DNA from 4 places in the Streptomyces sp. NPDC018000 genome. Region 4 is predicted to be linked to each of the others. Evidence: riboswitches for the same ligand, from Rfam matches in the RefSeq annotation. Region 4 holds a riboswitch; each other region holds the start of a gene.
The links. A riboswitch is a leader RNA that binds a small molecule or an ion and turns the genes downstream of it on or off. The one in region 4 is predicted to bind cyclic di-AMP.
Positions count from the first base shown of each region.

Region 1: another riboswitch for cyclic di-AMP. It lies ahead of ACH4EW_RS14015 (M23 family metallopeptidase); the one in region 4 lies ahead of ACH4EW_RS24915 (C40 family peptidase).
Region 2: another riboswitch for cyclic di-AMP. It lies ahead of ACH4EW_RS04535 (M23 family metallopeptidase); the one in region 4 lies ahead of ACH4EW_RS24915 (C40 family peptidase).
Region 3: another riboswitch for cyclic di-AMP. It lies ahead of ACH4EW_RS26205 (transglycosylase SLT domain-containing protein); the one in region 4 lies ahead of ACH4EW_RS24915 (C40 family peptidase).

Region 1 is NZ_JBIRGM010000004.1:541,912-546,026, forward strand. Features, by position in the region: gene ACH4EW_RS14005 (GNAT family N-acetyltransferase) at 1-819, opposite strand, end outside; gene ACH4EW_RS14010 (HPr family phosphocarrier protein) at 992-1,273, shown strand; gene ACH4EW_RS14015 (M23 family metallopeptidase) at 1,568-2,344, opposite strand; cyclic di-AMP (ydaO/yuaA leader) riboswitch at 2,357-2,524, opposite strand; gene ACH4EW_RS14020 (M16 family metallopeptidase) at 2,855-4,115, opposite strand, start outside.
Region 2 is NZ_JBIRGM010000002.1:19,437-23,551, reverse strand. Features, by position in the region: gene ACH4EW_RS04550 (SPFH domain-containing protein) at 1-701, shown strand, start outside; tRNA gene ACH4EW_RS04545 (tRNA-Met) at 856-929, shown strand; gene ACH4EW_RS04540 (PP2C family protein-serine/threonine phosphatase) at 1,211-2,314, shown strand; cyclic di-AMP (ydaO/yuaA leader) riboswitch at 2,631-2,783, shown strand; gene ACH4EW_RS04535 (M23 family metallopeptidase) at 2,795-3,997, shown strand; partial or broken gene ACH4EW_RS04530 (IS200/IS605 family accessory protein TnpB-related protein) at 4,064-4,115, opposite strand, start outside.
Region 3 is NZ_JBIRGM010000017.1:61,833-65,947, forward strand. Features, by position in the region: gene ACH4EW_RS26200 (APC family permease) at 1-1,050, opposite strand, end outside; cyclic di-AMP (ydaO/yuaA leader) riboswitch at 1,539-1,723, shown strand; gene ACH4EW_RS26205 (transglycosylase SLT domain-containing protein) at 1,728-2,474, shown strand; gene ACH4EW_RS26210 (hypothetical protein) at 2,656-2,973, opposite strand; gene ACH4EW_RS26215 (NAD(+)/NADH kinase) at 3,203-4,115, shown strand, end outside.
Region 4 is NZ_JBIRGM010000014.1:147,843-151,957, reverse strand. Features, by position in the region: gene ACH4EW_RS24930 (8-amino-7-oxononanoate synthase) at 1-847, shown strand, start outside; gene ACH4EW_RS24925 (DUF397 domain-containing protein) at 840-1,046, opposite strand; gene ACH4EW_RS24920 (helix-turn-helix domain-containing protein) at 1,071-1,931, opposite strand; gene ACH4EW_RS24915 (C40 family peptidase) at 2,231-2,704, opposite strand; cyclic di-AMP (ydaO/yuaA leader) riboswitch at 2,708-2,881, opposite strand; gene ACH4EW_RS24910 (hypothetical protein) at 3,280-3,588, opposite strand; gene ACH4EW_RS24905 (ATP-dependent Clp protease proteolytic subunit) at 3,596-4,115, opposite strand, start outside.

The DNA.
Region 1 (4,115 bases), on a different contig from region 4:
GATCTCGCTGATGGAACGGTGAGCGGGGACACCGTCGATCGTGCCCTGGTCGGCGGCGAAGGCGCGGTTCACGGCGTACGTACGGCCGGTGAACCCGGCCCCGAGGAGGTTGCGCAGGACCGTGCGGCCGACCCCGCCGGGAGTGCGGCCTGCGCCGATGACGGCGACGGATCCGGGCGCGAGCAGCCGTTGCACGGAGCGCGCCTCGGCCCGCTGCTCACGGCCGCGCTGCACGGCGAGCGACTCGGCGGTCGGTTCGAGGTCCAGGGTGAGATGGACGGAGCCGTCCTCGAAGCTGCGCTGCTGGGTGTACCCGGCGTCCCGGAACACCTTGATCATCTTGTTGTTGGCGGGCAGCACCTCGGCCACGAAGCGGCGGATGCCGCGCTCGCGGGCGACGGCCGCGATGTGTTCGAGGAGCGCCGATGCCACACCCCGGCCCTGATGCGCGTCCTGGACCAGAAAGGCGACCTCGGCCTCGTCGGCGGGTACGGAGGCAGACCTGCCCCGCTCGTCGATCCGGTCGTAGCGGACGGTCGCGATGAACTCGCCGCCGACCGTGACCGCGAGCCCCACCCGGTCGACGTAGTCGTGATGGGTGAAGCGGTACACGTCTCTGTCGGACAGACGGGGGTACGGGGCGAAGAAGCGGTAGTACTTCGACTCGTCGGAGACCTGCTCGTAGAAGCTGACCAGCCGTTCGGCGTCGTCCGTGGTGATGGGCCTGATCCGGGCGGTTCCTCCGTCGCGGAGGACCACGTCCGCTTCCCAGTGGTCGGGGTACACGTGATGCGGACTCTGCTCCGGCGAGGGCTGCATGCGCAAAGCCTACGGCTCCGTCAGCGGTCGCGTAGGGCTTGGGGCCAGGGCAGTCTGAGGGGGCCGATCGGCGGTACCGCACGGGTTGTGGGCATTCCGCGGTTCGGCGGGAAAATCGCGCACCGCATGAGAGTCTGGTCTAGACAACTATTGATTCGTGAAGGGCGGAACCATGGCTGAGCGTCGCGTCAACGTCGGTTGGGCCGAGGGGCTGCACGCCCGTCCCGCTTCCATCTTCGTCCGTGCCGCCACGGCTTCCGGCGTCCCCGTGACGATCTCCAAGGCCGACGGCGACCCGGTGAACGCCGCCTCCATACTCGCGGTGCTCGGTCTCGGCGCGCACGGCGGCGACGAGATCGTGCTTGCGTCCGAGGCCGACGACTCCGAAGTCGCCCTGGACCGTCTGGCGAAGCTTGTCGCCGAAGGTCTCGACGAGCTTCCGGAAACCGTCTGAACCATTTCGCGCGAAAGAGCCGCGGCACCCTTTGTCCGGGGCCGCGGCTTTTTCGCTTCGCCAACCCGACGACCGGAGAGAATTCGGACAGCTCAAAACGGCCGACCGGCGCCTGTGCCGCGGCTCCATTGCGATGCGGTCGCCTTTCCGATGCCGGGTGGAAATCCATGAATATCTCTTGGCCACAGGACGGCTCGAGGAGCGGGTACTGCCGGCAGGCGCGGAGGCCGGGCACAGCGAAGGCCCCGGCGTGCTGCCGGGGCCTTCGAAAGGGCGCTGCGGGTGGAGCGTCGGTCAGACGTTGACGCCGTGGGCGCGCAAGTATGCGACGGGGTCCAAGTCGGAGCCGTACGACGGCGCGGTCCGGGCCTCGAAGTGGAGGTGTGGTCCGGTGGAGTTGCCGGTCGAGCCGGAGAGGCCGATCTGCTGGCCCGCCCCGACGCTCTGGCCGACGGAGACACCGATCGAGGAGAGATGGCCGTACTGGGTGTACGTGCCGTCCGCCATCCGCAACACGACGTTGTTGCCGTACGCGCCGCCCCAGCCCGCCTCGACGACCGTACCGGCGCCGACAGCGACGACGGGGCTGCCGGACGCGGCGTGGAAGTCGATGCCCGAGTGGCTGCCGGAGGACCAGAGGGAACCGCTCGACTTGTAGCCGGTGGTGACATACGAACCAGCTACCGGGAGCTGGAAGGAACCCAGGCGTGTGCGCTCGGCAGACCGGGCGGCGCGGGCCTTCTCGGCGCGCGCCTCGGCCTCCTTCTTGGCCTCGGCCTCCTTCTTGGCCTCCGCCTTCTGCCGGGCCTCCGCCTTCGCCTTCGCCGCGGCATCGGCCTGGCGCTTCTGCGCGTCGGCCTGGGCTTCGATCTGGTCGGCGACGGCGCCCTCGATGGCTATGAGCTGGTTCAGGCCGGTGTCGCTGACGGAGGGGTCCGCGGCGAGAGCCGGAGAGGCCATGCCGCCGATGACGCCGGTGGTGGCCAGGGTCGCGGCGCCGGCGATCTTCGCACTCCTGCGCGTCAGTCGACTCGGGGCACGATGCTTCCCGGTGGCACGGGTGAACGCCATGAAGCGGCTGATCCTTTCCTTCCTTCTCGCCTACCGGGTTAGCTGACGGGTTCGGAGCAGGAAGGTCTCCTACGGACGCCCCGGCCCCATCGAGGCTCAGGAATCCGATTCACCCCAGGGACTGCATGGGTCCCCGGCTCCCCAGGCTCGCGCCTGACGGGGACTCGGCGATGGCTGCCCGGTACGTCGCGGATGCGGCATACGAGTGACGGACAGCCCAGCCGACGCTAAGTGGGGTCACTTTCATTCACCAAACGGACAGGCCGTTTTGTAGCGCATCCCACAGGACAGGCAGGCAACCTCTCCACCGGAACGGACAAAAAGGAATACCCCGGCGAGATCTCACTCACAGGGGCATTCCTTTTGTCCCGTTATGCGGAAATGTGGCGGGCCGGTGGACCGGCCGGTGCGGTCGGTGCTCGGTCGAACGCGACAGTCGACCGGTGAACCGGCACACCCGACGGGCCGGCCGGCCGGTCGTCCGGCGTCCGCGGCGGGTGCGTACGACCGTCAGCCTGCGACCACCGACACCTCTCCGATGCCCAGGGCCCGGACCGGCTCCTCGATCTGTGCCGCGTCACCGACGAGGATCGTGACCAGCCGGTCACCCGGGAAGGCGTTGACCACCGCTGCGGTCGCCTCGACCGTGCCGGTCTCCGCGAGCCGGGCGTACAGCTGTGCCTGGTAGTCGTCCGGGAGGTGCTGCTCGACCTGGTCGGCGAGGGTGCCCGCGACCGAGGCCGCCGTCTCGAACTTCAGCGGGGCGACACCCACGAGGTTCTGCACGGCCGTCTCGCGCTCTTCGTCGGTCAGCCCCTCCGCGGCCAGGGTCCGCAGGACCGTCCACAGGTCCTTCAGCGCCGGCCCCGTGGACTCCGTGTCCACCGATCCGCTGATGGCCAGCATCGCGGCACCGGTCGCCCCCGAGGCGGAATCCGGGGCCGACGACCGCAGCACCTGAGCGAAGGCCCGTACGCCGTAGGTGTAGCCCTTCTCCTCTCGCAGCACACGATCCAGCCGGGAGGTGAGCGTGCCGCCCAGGCAGTATGTGCCCAGCACCTGGGCCGGCCATACGCTGTCGTGCCGGTCGGCGCCGATCCGGCCGATCAGCAGCTGCGTCTGCACCGCGCCCGGACGGTCGACGATCACCACTCGGCCGGTGTCGTCGGCGGTGATCGGCGGGGCAGGACGGGGCTCCGCGGTGTCTCCCGACCAGTCGCCGAAGGTGTCGGCGAGCAGGGCGTCCAGGTCGATGCCGGTGAGGTCGCCGACGACCACGGCGGTCGCCGCGGACGGCCGCACGTGCGCGTCGAAGAAGGCACGCACGGCCGCCGAGTCGATCCGCTCCACCGTCTCCTCGGTGCCCTGGCGCGGGCGCGACATCCGCGCTGCAGCCGGGAAGAGCTCCTTGGAGAGCTGCTTGGCGGCGCGCCGGGCCGGGTTGGCCTGCTCGTGCGGGATCTCGTCGAGCCGGTTGCGTACCAGCCGTTCGATCTCGCTGTCCTCGAACGCGGGCGCCCGCAGCGCCTCTGCGACCAGTGCGAGAGCCTTGGCCAGCCGGGAGGCCGGAACCTCCAGGGAGACCCGGACGCCGGGGTGGTCGGCGTGCGCGTCGAGGGTGGCGCCGCAGCGCTCCAGCTCGGCGGCGAACTCCTCGGCGGTGTGCTTGTCGGTTCCCTCGGACAGCGCCCTCGACATGATCGTGGCCACGCCGTCGAGGCCCTCGGGCTCGGCGTCCAGCGGGGCGTCGAGGAAGATCTCGACCGCCACG
Region 2 (4,115 bases), on a different contig from region 4:
TCGCCGCTCCGCACGCCGCCGCGGTCGCCAGCCAGGCCCGGATCGCCGAGGCCAAGGCCGACCAGGAAGCCAGCCAGCGCGAGCAGCAGGCCGCCGCGCTCAAGGCGGAGTACGAACGTGACACCGCGATCAAGCGGGCCGGTTTCCTCGCGGAGACCGAGCAGTACAACGCCCGGGCCGCGCAGGCCGGGCCACTCGCACAGGCCAGGGCCTCGCAGGAGGTCATCGAGGAGCAGACGGCGCTGGCCGAGCGGCAGGCCGCACTCGCGGCGCAACGGCTCGAAGCAGAGGTCAGGCGTCCGGCGGATGCCGAGGCGTACCGTCAGCGCACCCTCGCGGAAGCGGCCCGCGACCGGGCGAAGTTCGAGGCCGACGGTGGCGCGTACACCGAGCGGACCCTCGCTCAGGCGCAGGCCGACGCCAACAGCGTGCGCGCCGCCTCGCTGCGCGACGGCAACCAGGAGCTCATCGCGGCCAACCGCATCGTGGAGAATCTGCCCGCCCTGGCCGACGCCGCCGCCCGCGGTATGTCCGGGGCCGATCTCACCGTTCTCAACGGCACCAATGGCGTCAATGAGATGGCGGCCGGCGTGGTCGGCCAGGGGCTGGCGATCCTCCACGCGCTGCAGCGCGGCGCGAACCCGATGAAGCAGCCGGCGTTCAAAGGGAAGGCCACTCCCCGTATCTCCGAGACGGACTGAGGGCGGCGAGGCCAGGTGACTTCCGTACGCCTGAGGCCATGCCGGGCGCACGGACCGAAAGCAACGGGCCGAAAGCCTCGGACCGAAAGCGGCGGTCATGATGGGCCGAGTGGTCATGAGTGCGCCGGACATGCCGTAGAGTTGTATTCACCGACGCGGGGTGGAGCAGCTCGGTAGCTCGCTGGGCTCATAACCCAGAGGTCGCAGGTTCAAATCCTGTCCCCGCTACTGAAGAATCAGGCCTGGCACGCATACAGCGTGCCAGGCCTGATTCATTTCCTCGTCGCGTTCCGGGGCAACGAGTGGACGGCCCGTGCGTGTGTGAGCTGTACCACGCAAGACAAGTACCCCATTGGCCGGTGAGGAGTCGCCGCGCCGCACCGCTCCGGTGAGCCTGGGAGTGGGGCGCGGTACCGTCCGCAGCCGCGCGGGTACCGGGCAGGAGACCACAGGTGGGGAAGCGGCAGAAACGGCGCGGCAGACATACCGAGGGCGGTGACAGCCGTGCCATGCGGTTCGTCCGTATGCTGCCCGCCCTGATGATCCTCGGCGGGCTGGCGTTCGATCTCCTCACCCCGCCGACCTTCACCGCCATTCCGCTGTTCGTGGCGGCGCCGCTGATCGCTGCGCCGTTCTTCTCGCTGTCCAGGACCATCTGCATCGGCGTTGCCTCGGTGCTGGCTGTCGCCGTGCTGCGGCTGTACAGCAACACATTGCCGTTGGTCGTGCCGTTGATCGAGTTGCTCACCCTGGCCACCGTCTCGGTCCTCGCGGTCGTGATCAACACGGTCGTACGGCGCGGAATTGAGGAGGTGGCCTCCGCGCGGGTCATCGCGGAGACCGCCATGCGGGCGGTGCTGCCGAAGCCGTCCGACCGGATCGGCGGGCTGCATGTGGCGGCGCGGTACGAGGCGGCGCAGGCGGACGAGTACGTCGGGGGCGATCTGTTCGCCGTGTCGGACACCCCGCAGGGTGTGCGGCTGGTGGTCGGGGACGTACGGGGAAAGGGACTCGGCGCCGTGGAGTCGGTGGCGGTGCTTATCGGGGCCTTCCGGGAGGCGGCCGAGCAGGAGCGTTCACTGGAGGGCGTGGCGCAGCGGCTGGAGCGGGCGCTGGCGCGGGAGTGGGCGCGGGGTGGGCTGGACGCGGTGGAGGGTTTCACCACCGCTGTGCTGGCCGAGATCCCGCCCGGGGTGCCCCGGGTGCGGATCGTCAACCGCGGTCACCCCGAGCCGCTCCTGCTGTACGCGGACGGGACGCTGGAGGTGCTGAGGCCCTCGGTGCCCGCACTGCCGCTCGGGATGGACCTGGGGGTGTGGCCCGACCGGGCGGACGAATGGGATCTGCCGGCGGGGGCGACCCTGCTCCTCTACACCGACGGTCTCTCCGAGGCGCGGAACGCCGATGGGGTCTTCTACGATCCGGCGGCCCGGCTGCGCGGTCGGATCTTTCCGGGGCCGGAGGAACTGCTGTCCGGGCTGACCGATGATGTACGGCTGCACACGGGCGGCGAGACGACCGACGACATGGCGCTGCTCGCGGTCGTACGTCCCGCGGAGGGGCAGCCGGACCGGCGCAGGATCGTGAGGATTGTGGGCCTGGAAGAGGCGTGACGGGTGGGTCGGGTGCATCGCGCGGGCCCGCTGACTCGCGCGGGTCGGGTGCTTCGCGCGGCCTGGGACGAGGCCTTGGGCGGAGGACGCCACCGTACGTAATCGAAAGGCGTCGCTCCGCATAACAATTGACGCAACGTCAGAAACTGGGTAGTGACTGAGAGGCAATCAACTCGCCCGATTCCACCCGGTTGTGCCGGTAAAGTCCAGGCCAAAGACCTGAACGATCAGTGGGAACAGCTTGGAATCAGGCCCCTGCGTCTATTAACGTTCGATAACGCAGCGCGGTCGTCCCAGCCGTCGTCAGTGGCGGCACCGTGCGCGAGCGCCGAATTCCGCAAGGGAACCGGGGAACCATCTACATGGGGTGAATCGGACACCTGTGTCTCGTGAGAGGCAGAGGCGCCCGTAGGAGACCTTCCTGCTCCGAACCCGTCAGCTAACCCGGTAGGCGAGAAGGAAGGAAAGGAGTGCGCCCCCGTGGCGTCCAACAAGCCTGCCCCCGAGGCCCCCTCTCGGTTCAGCCCCGAGTTCAGTTCCGACGTCGGTGCTGACGTCGGATCCGGTTTCGGCTCCGACCACGGAACCACCGCGACGAGGACGGCGTTCGGCACCGATTACGGCACCGATTACCGCACCGAGCCGGGCGGCGACTTCACCGGTGAGTTCGGCAGCCAATTCGGTTCCGACGGCAACGGTGAGCCCGACAGGAGCTGGGGCGAGTGGAACCCCACCGAGGAGTCCGTCCGCCCCGTACGCGGCAAGCACCGCATCGCCAAGCAGCGCAACGGACTTGCCCGTAGCTCCACGGTGCTCGGGGTGGGCGTCATCGCGGCAGTCGGCGCGGGCGGCATGGCCAGCGCGCAGAGCAAGCCGCCGGTCTCCATCTCCCTTCCCGACTCCATCTCGGACAACCTCCCCGACGCCAAGTCCCTTCCCGGTGTGGGCTCGCTGCTCTCCGGTGAGTCCGAGGACGACAAGGCCGAGGCCGCCGCTGCTGCCCCGCTCACCACTGCCGGCCTCACTACCGCCGAGGCCGAACAGGGCGCGACGGATGCGGGCGAGGCACTCCGCGCCCGCATCCTCCAGCAGGCCGAGCAGCAGCAGGCCGCCGCCGACGCCGACGCCAGGGCGGCCCAGGAGAAGGCGGCCGCGGAGAAGGCCGCCGCCGAGGCCAAGAAGCAGCAGGATGCGGCCGAGGCCAAGGCCGCCGCCGAGAAGAAGAAGGCGGAGGAGAAGGCCAAGGCGAAGGCCGAGGCGCTGCGGCTTGCCAAGCTCGCCGCCAGCTACGCCATCCCGACCTCGTCGTACACGATCACCTCGACCTTCGGCCAGGCCGGCTCGATGTGGTCCTCCGGACACCACACCGGCCTCGACTTCGCGGCGCCGACCGGCACCCCGATCAAGGCCGTACACGGCGGCACCATCAAGTCGGCGGGCTGGTCCGGTTCGTACGGCTACCACACGGTGCTGGAGCTCGAGGACGGTACGGAGGTGTCGTTCTCCCACCAGTCCTCGATCGGCGTCAGCGTCGGCCAGAAGGTCGCCACCGGTGACACCATCGGCCGGGTCGGCGCGACCGGCAATGTCACGGGCCCGCACCTCCACCTGGAGGTCCACACCCCCGACGGTACGGGCATCGACCCGATGGCCTGGCTGCGCGCCAAGGGCCTCAACCCCTGATCCGCCGGCCCGCCTTTCGGCCCGCTTGATCCGAGCCGGTTCTTGCAGTCCTGACGCTCACTGTTCCTAACCAGTGCGCGTGAGTGGGTCCTGGACCCACTGCTGCGTTCTGGGCGCA
Region 3 (4,115 bases), on a different contig from region 4:
GGAGGAGAACCCGATCGCCCCTCGGACGTCGGTCGTGGCGGCAAGGACCGCGACCACTGCGCCGACGGCGACCTCCGCACGGTGAGGAACCTCGAAGCGCGGGTGCACCGCGGCCAGGACATGCGGCAGGTGGCGGTCGCGGGCCATGGCCAGGGTGGTGCGTGAGACACCGAGGATGAGCGCGAGCAGGGAGCCGAGCGCGGCGACGGCCGCACCTCCCTGCACCACCGGCGCGAGGCCGGGGACGCCCGCCGCGCGTGCGGCCTCGGCCAGCGGGGCCGTGGCATGGGCGAGGCGGTCGGGGCCCAGGACGGCCAGCACCGTGACGGCGACGGCCGCGTAGACGAGCAGCGTGATGCCCAGCGCGAGCGCGATCGCTCGGGGGATGGTGCGCTGCGGGTCGCGTACCTCTTCGCCGAGGGTGGCGATCCGCGCGTACCCGGCGAACGCGAAGAACAGCAGACCGGCCGCCTGCAGCACTCCGCCGGCAGTGGCGTCCGCGCCGATGGTCAGACGCCCTGCATCGGCAGTGCCGCCGGTGAGACAGGCGGTGATCACGGCTGCGAGGACCGCCAGGACGAATGCGACGATCACTCGGGTCAGCCAGGCGGACTTGTGCAGACCGGTGTAGTTGAGCGCGGTCAGCGCCACCACCGCCGCGACAGCCACCGTGTGCGTCTGGCCGGGCCACACATAGGAGCCCACGGTCAACGCCATGGCCGCGCAGGAAGCAGTCTTGCCGACGACGAATCCCCAGCCTGCGAGATAGCCCCAGAAGTCGCCCAGGCGTTCACGGCCGTACACATAGGTGCCACCCGACTGCGGGTAGCGACCTGCCAGCCGGGCTGAGGACGTCGCGTTGCAGTACGCGACCACCGCAGCCAGCCCCAGGCCGAGCAGCAGCCCCGACCCGGCGGCCGCGGCGGCAGGCGCCGGTGCGACGAAGATGCCGGCACCCAGCATTGAACCCAGGCCGATGACCACGGCGTCGAACACGCTCAGACGGCGCTTCAACTCGCCCGCTCCCGCCGACGCCGTCGACGTGTTCATCGCTCTCTCCCAGCTGGGCGCCCCGCACCGGCAGGTCCCCGCAGTCCGTACGTGTACAGAGTTTCGGGGGCACGGTAGCCGAGCAAGGTGTCCGGACGATGCGGGCTGTGAAGGCTCGGGGGCGACCGGCTGCTGCTGCTCATGGCGCTGGGCCGGCTTCACACGAGGCACCCGGATCGCCATGCAAATGTCCAAGTATGGGCGATTTGCTTAGAAATAGCCTCTTGGTTAATAAAAAGACATTTGAAGAGAATTGCAACCTTTGCTTGTTGACCGAATTGCCCCTTTTTGGAAATCTCGTGGTGTGAGTCACGTTCGCAGCTCAAGATGCCGCAGCGTTCAGCGCGGTTCCCTTCTGTGCAAGGAATTTTGACTTCGCGGTGTGAGGTGGATTACTGCCGATTCCGCGATTCGATCTTGCAAATGAAATGTGATCCAAAATGGGGGCTTGTTCCTTTCGGTGTTTCTCGCCTACGGTCACCGTCAATCCGGACGGAACGCCGAATCCTGCCGCCGTCCGGCAATCCGACCACTCACGTCCGGCAGGAGCGGGGGACCCAGGTAAGTTGCCGGTCCGGTATCCGGAACGGCTCGGGGTGAAGCCGCATTGCGTGCGGCCGGACATCTCCAGTCCGAACCCGACAGCTCACCTCGTAGGCGACGGAGAGGAATTCGCCATGTCCGCAATCGGTAACTACCGTCGTCGTAAGTCCACTTCGCTGACCCGCGGTCTCGTAGCCGCGACCACGGGCGGAGCCGCTCTCGTGCTTCCGCTGATCGGTGCCGGCTTCGCCTCGGCCGCGCCGGCGCAGTCCGTCACCGCCGAAAAGGCCGCGTCGACCGTCGCCGCCGTCGGGGAAGAGTCCGCACAGAAGGACGCGCCCGTCATCTATTCCGTGATCGCGGGCGACACCCTTTCCAAGATCGCGCAGGGGAATTCCCTCAGCGGCGGCTGGCAGAAGCTGTACGAGGACAATCGAGAGATCGTCGGTGAAAACCCCGCACTGCTTCTCCCGGGCATGAAGCTGACAATCGGCGCCCAGGCCGATTCCGAGACTTCCGCAACTGCCACCGCCGCACCGGCCGCGCCGCCCGCGACGTACACGAACGATCTGGACGGCTGGATCAAGGAGTCGCTGGCTGTCATGGCCCAGCACGGCATCCCCGGCAGCTATGAGGGAATCCACCGCAACATCCTGCGCGAATCCTCTGGCAACCCCCTGGCCATCAACAACTGGGACTCGAACGCCGCCGCCGGAACGCCCTCCAAGGGCCTCCTCCAGATCATCGACCCGACGTTCCGTGCCTACCATGTGCCCGGTACGTCGACGGACAGCTACGACCCGGTCGCCAACATCACCGCTGCGTGCAACTACGCCGCCGACAAGTACGGCTCCATCGACAACGTGTTCGGGGCCTACTGAGTCGCAGCAGCGCCGACGGCGGTTCAGGGCCGACGGGTGGCGAGGGGCCGGACAAGCCCCTCGGAAAGGACCACACCCGCCGGTCAGGGACCGCCTTTCGGCTGCTCACCCGGCGTGGAGACCGGAGAAGGCCCGCACGGGGACGACCGGCGTCATGACCCCGTGGCCTGCGACGTAACGCTCACTCCTGGGCGTTCTCGGCCGGCCGCTCCGGCTTCTGCGGCGGAGGCCTCGGAACCGTGGCCGCTCCTCCCTCCCGGACGGACTTCACCACCGCCTCGTGAAGGCGCCGGCTGTCATCCTCGGAGCAGCACGGCACGGGACTGCCCGACATGGTGAACCAGTCGATCGCACCCGTGTACTGCACAGTGACCTGGGCCGTTTCATCGGCCCAGGTCGTGTGAACGGTCAGGTCTCCGGTCAGGACGCCGACCTCGTCCGTGAGCACGCCACCGCGCCCGGAGAACACACCGCGAGTCGTCCACGACGCCCAAGCCATGTCTCCAGGCTGGCACCAAGACCGTGGATGCGCGACCCGCCGCCATCTCGTGCATGGGGGCACTCCTACCGGTCTGCCGCGCGGCGGGCGGACCACACTGCGCTCCTCAGAGGCCCGATCGCCTGACCGAGGAGGGTCTGTCGGCCCGGCGACGAAGCCGCACACCCGCGGACCATCAAGGTGGGATCAGGGCATCGTCACATCGTCGAAACACGGGAGTCGGAGCGAGATGAGTGTCGAGCGGGTGGGAGTCGTTGTCCACCAAGGCCGTCCCGAGGCCGTTGCCGCGGCGCGCGTCGTACGCGACTGGTGTGCGGGCGAAGTCGTTCCGTGCACGGACATCGACGTGTGGCGCAACGACGCGCGCCGGCGCGGCGGACGGGAGGAGGCCCATGTCGCGGGCAACCCCGATCTCATCGTGACACTCGGAGGAGACGGCACATTTCTGCGCGGCGCCAGGATCGCGGCCAAGAATCACGCCGCCGTCCTCGGGATCGACCTGGGCCGGGTCGGCTTCCTGACCGAGGTGCCGGCCGAGGACGTCGTCCGGGCGCTCGACGCCGTCCACCACGGGCGGGCTGACGTCGAGGAACGCATGACGCTGACCATGAGGGCCTCGCGCGTTCTGGAAGTGCCCAAGGACATCGACGCCCTGATGGGCTACGGACGACGCCCGATGCTGCCGCCTCCCCATGTCGACCTGGAGGCGGAGGCCGCGGCGGAGGGCTGGGGTGTGGCGCTCGACGTCACGGCCCTCAACGACGTAGTCGTGGAGAAGCTCGCGCGCGACCGGCAGGTGAGCCTCGGCGTCTATATCGGTGGCCGGCTCCTCGCCTCGTACTCGGCCGATGCCGTCATCATGGCCACCCCCACCGGGTCGACCGCCTACAGCTTCGCCGCAGGCGGTCCGGTGGTCTCACCACGCATGGACGCCGTCCTTTTCACACCCGTCGCAGCGCACATGACCTTCAACCGCACAGTGGTCGCCGCGCCGGACGAACCGGTCGCGGTGCGGGTCCTGCCCCACTCGGGGCAGGGCGCGGTCACGATCGACGGTCAACTGCGCGGCGTGCTCGACGCCGGAGACTGGCTCGGGGTGTACGCGGCCCCGCGGCGTCTGCGCGTCATCAGGCTCGGCCCGC
Region 4 (4,115 bases):
GTCGGGCTACGCGGCCAATCTCGCCGCCCTCACCGCTCTCACCGGTCGCGGCTCGCTGATCGTCTCCGACGCGGTCAACCACGCCTCGATCGTGGATGGTTGCCGGCTGTCCCGGGCCGAGACCGCCGTCGTGCCGCATGCCGACCCCGATGCCGTACGCAAGGCGCTGCAGGCACACGAGGGACGCGCGTTGGCGGCCACCGACTCGGTCTTCTCGGTCGACGGCGATGCCGCGCCGCTTTCCGAACTGGCCGACGTCTGCCGAGCGGAGGGCGCCGCACTGCTCGTCGACGACGCACATGGCCTCGGCGTGCTGGGCGAAGGCGGCCGGGGTGCGCTCGCCGCCGCCGGTCTTGCGGGCAGCGAGGGAATCGTCACCACGCTCACGCTGTCCAAGTCCCTGGGCAGCCAGGGCGGAGCGGTCCTCGGACCGGCCCGGGTCATCGAGCATTTGGTCAATACGGCTCGTACATTCATCTTCGACACGGGTCTCGCACCGGCCGCGGCGGGCGCCGCTCTGGGGAGCCTGCGGCTGCTCCATCGCGAGCCGGAACGCGCCGGCAGAGCCCGCGCGGTCGCCACCGCTCTGTACGAGCGGCTGACCGAGGCCGGTCTGACCGCCGTCCGCCCCGACGCGGCAGTGGTCTCGGTGCGGGCACCCTCGGCGGATGCGGCGGTGCGCTGGGCGGCCGACTGCCGCACCGCGGGAATCGCGGTGGGATGCTTCCGGCCGCCGTCGGTGCCGGACGGTGTCTCCCGGCTGCGACTGACCGCGCGAGCCGACCTGACCCAGCATCAGATCGCCACCGCCGTGGCGATCGTGCGACGGACCGCTCCCGTCAGCTGACCGAACCCCGGTGCAGGCCGGAGACGAAAATTTTCCAGGCCGCCGCGGAGAACCGCAACGGTGGCCTGGACACATCCTTGAAGTCCCGTACGGCCAGCCGTCCGTTTCCGAACGGCGCGGTCTCCACACAGTTGTTCATACCCGTGCTGCGGCTGCTGCGCCGCCACCGTAAATCGTGCTGTGCGAGGCAATCCGACATGAGCCCCCCTCGGGCAGTCCGGGGTCACCGACCGTCGCGGTCGATCGCGGCGATGAGGTCCAACGAGTGCTGCGGCGACAGCGCGTGCGCCTGCATGGTGCGGAAGGCCGAGCTGTACGCCTCAAGGTCTTCTTTCCGCTCCAGATAGAGGCTACTCGTCAAATGGTCGAGAACTACCACGTCCAGATCAGAAGTGTTCGGAAATGAGAAGATAACGAAAGGGCCGGTGAGTCCGGCATGGCAACCGACCGAGAATGGCAGCAACTGAAGCTCCACGTGAGGTAGTTGAGCCACGCGAGTCAGATGGCGCAGCTGGTTTCTCATCACCCGGCCCCCGCCGACCTCGCGCCGCAGCACCGCCTCGTCGAGCACCGCGCTCAGCCGCAGCGGCGGATCGGTCCGAAGCACCCCTTGCCGGGCGAGCCGCACCTCCACCAGCGAGTCCAGCTGGCGGGCGGGTAACCCGTCCAGCGATGCCCGGGTCACCGCGCGTGCGTAGTCGGCCGTCTGCAGGAGCCCCGGCACTACCGAGGTCTCCAAGGTCCGCGCGGTCCGCGCCTGGGACTCCAGACTGATGAAGTCGCGGTACTGCGGCGGGATCAGACCGCGATAGGCATGCCACCATCCGGTACCGCCACCGCCCGCCGAACCCGCCAGCGCTGCAAGAAGCGTCCGCAACTGCGTGTCGTCCACGCCGTACGCGTCCAGCAGCCGGGTCACATCGGCCGGTCGCACCCCACTGACACCGGTTTCGATCCGGCTCACCTTCGACTGGTGCCAGCCGAGCGTCCGAGCGGCGTCCCGACTTGTCAATCCGGACGCGTGGCGCAGACTCCGGAGCTCCTCCCCGAGCTTGCGGCGCCTTACCGCAGGGCCGTGCTGCATCTGCGGCCTCCCTCCCTCTTCCGCCGAGCGGACAGTGTGACGCCCGCGTACGGCCTTGCGTGGCAGGGTCACCGCATTGAGCGACAGATATATGCATATCTTGGTGGATCGCCGTTGCGGAGAGCAGCACCAGTGGCAATCCGGCGCGAAGCGCGACCGAGACCGGTGGTGGGTCGGTTCCGAGGGGAAAGGGACGGCTAGCCATGGCAGACCATCGGGAAGCAAGCGTCGCTCTGCCACTGTCGACGGCGGCAAGACAGATCACGGCCGGGGCCACGGGCGTGATGTCCGGACAGGCGTCAGCGGACCCGCCCGTAATAGACGCTCTTCGTCCAGATCTTCTCCAGCCGGACCACCGCGCCGGTCCTCGGTGAGTGCCAGATCTTGCCCTTGCCGGCGTAGATCCCCACGTGGTAGATGCTGCGGCCGTGATGGAAGAAGACCAGGTCGCCACGTTGCCTGTGCGAGGCGGGGATATGGCGAGTCTTGTTGTACTGCTGCTGGGCCGTGCGCGGGATTTTCTTGCCCGCCTTCTTGAACGAATAGACCGTCAGACCCGAGCAGTCGAAGCGGTTGGGGCCGGTGGCCCCCCACCCGTACGGCGATCCCTTCTTCGATGCGGCGATGTTGAGCGCTTTCATCGAGAAAGTCGCTGCCTGGGCCTGGCTCGTGGCGCCAGGGGCGAGCATGGTGCCGCCGACCGCGGCCAGTGTCAGAACCGAGGCCGTGCCGGCCCGGGCGAGCAGAGACGGGACATGAACCTGCGCAGTCATGCGCAACCCTTCGTCAGCCGCCTGTGAAGGATGACCTGTCGGGTTCGGGCTGGCGAAGTTGCCCGGCCGCCCCTGGGCGGCTTCACCCCGAGGGCCGACCGGTGTTCCGGTCGGCCCGTTGTGCTCGGGTCCTCCACTCCTGCCGATCCACTTCTGTCGACCAGGCATCCGGACGGCGGCAGGACTCGGCGTCCGCCCGAACCGCCCCGCCGCGGTGGCGGGGGCTTGTCGTCCCAGGGATCTTGACTCACCGGCTGCCCGATTTCTCAGGGAAAGCAGCGATATGTGAGGCTTCTCACGACTGATCCGTTCGGGTGAGGCTGATGAATTCGGACGCTCTGCCGGTCGCTCGGACCGGTCTCGTACCAGGGGTGGAATGACAGATTCCGCTCACTGTCCTCATAGGAAAGCGCAAGTTGAGATGTCCCTCGCGAGGGCGAACCCCTACGCCGAACGAGCGAGGAATTCCGATTTGCCTGCCGGGCGTGTCGCGCAGGGGAGTTGAGCAAAGCCCGTCAGAGGTGAAGGCAGGGGGAGTTGACCGGACTCGGCAGGGGTGTCGGCGAACTGGCCGATCAACTCGTCCGAGCAGGGGGCACGGTGACACGTTCCGCCCGCCGTTCCCCGTCCAGTACACGCAGCGCCCGCGCCAGGGTGGCGGCGTGGATCTGTGCTTCTCCGCGCTCATGCATCAACGCCAGTGCGTCCCGTAGCGCGCCCGCCCGTGAGACCAGCGCCTGTGCGGCGCGCAGTGCGCCGTAGGTGTCGCTGCCGCGGGCCGGGTTGATCCGGCCCAGTTGGTCGAGGGCTTCGAGGTAGCAGTCGATGAACTCTCCCTCGGCGCACGTCAGTGCGGGGAGCGGCGGCAACTCCGGTGACTGCATCGGGCGTTCACCTCGCGCTGTGCGGCGGGAATGACGACATCCGGTTCTCCACGATGTGGTCCACCAGGCCGTACGCCTTGGCGCCCGCCGCGTCGAGAATGAGGTCGCGCTCGATGCAGGTGGTGATCTGCTCGGCGCTCCGGCCGGTGTGACGGGCCAACAGCGTGGTGAGCATCTCGCGGACCCGTTCCATTTCCTGTGCCTCGATCTCGAGATCGGACGGCTGACCCCGAACCGGCTCGGTGAGGTCGGGCTGCTTTACGACGACCCTGGCACCGGGCAGTGCGTGCCGTCGTCCGGGAGTGCCCGCGGCGAGCAGTGCGGACGCGCAGGAGCCGGCCTGACCGAGGCAGTAGGTCTCCACCTCGCAGGTGAGGTACTGCATCGTGTCGTAGATCGCGGACATGGCTCCGAACGAGCCACCGGGGGAGTTGATGTAGAGCGAGATGGGCCGGTCAGGGGCGTCGTGTTCCAGATACATGAACTGGGCGATCAGGTCGGTGGCCGCGGTGTCGTCGACCGGGGTG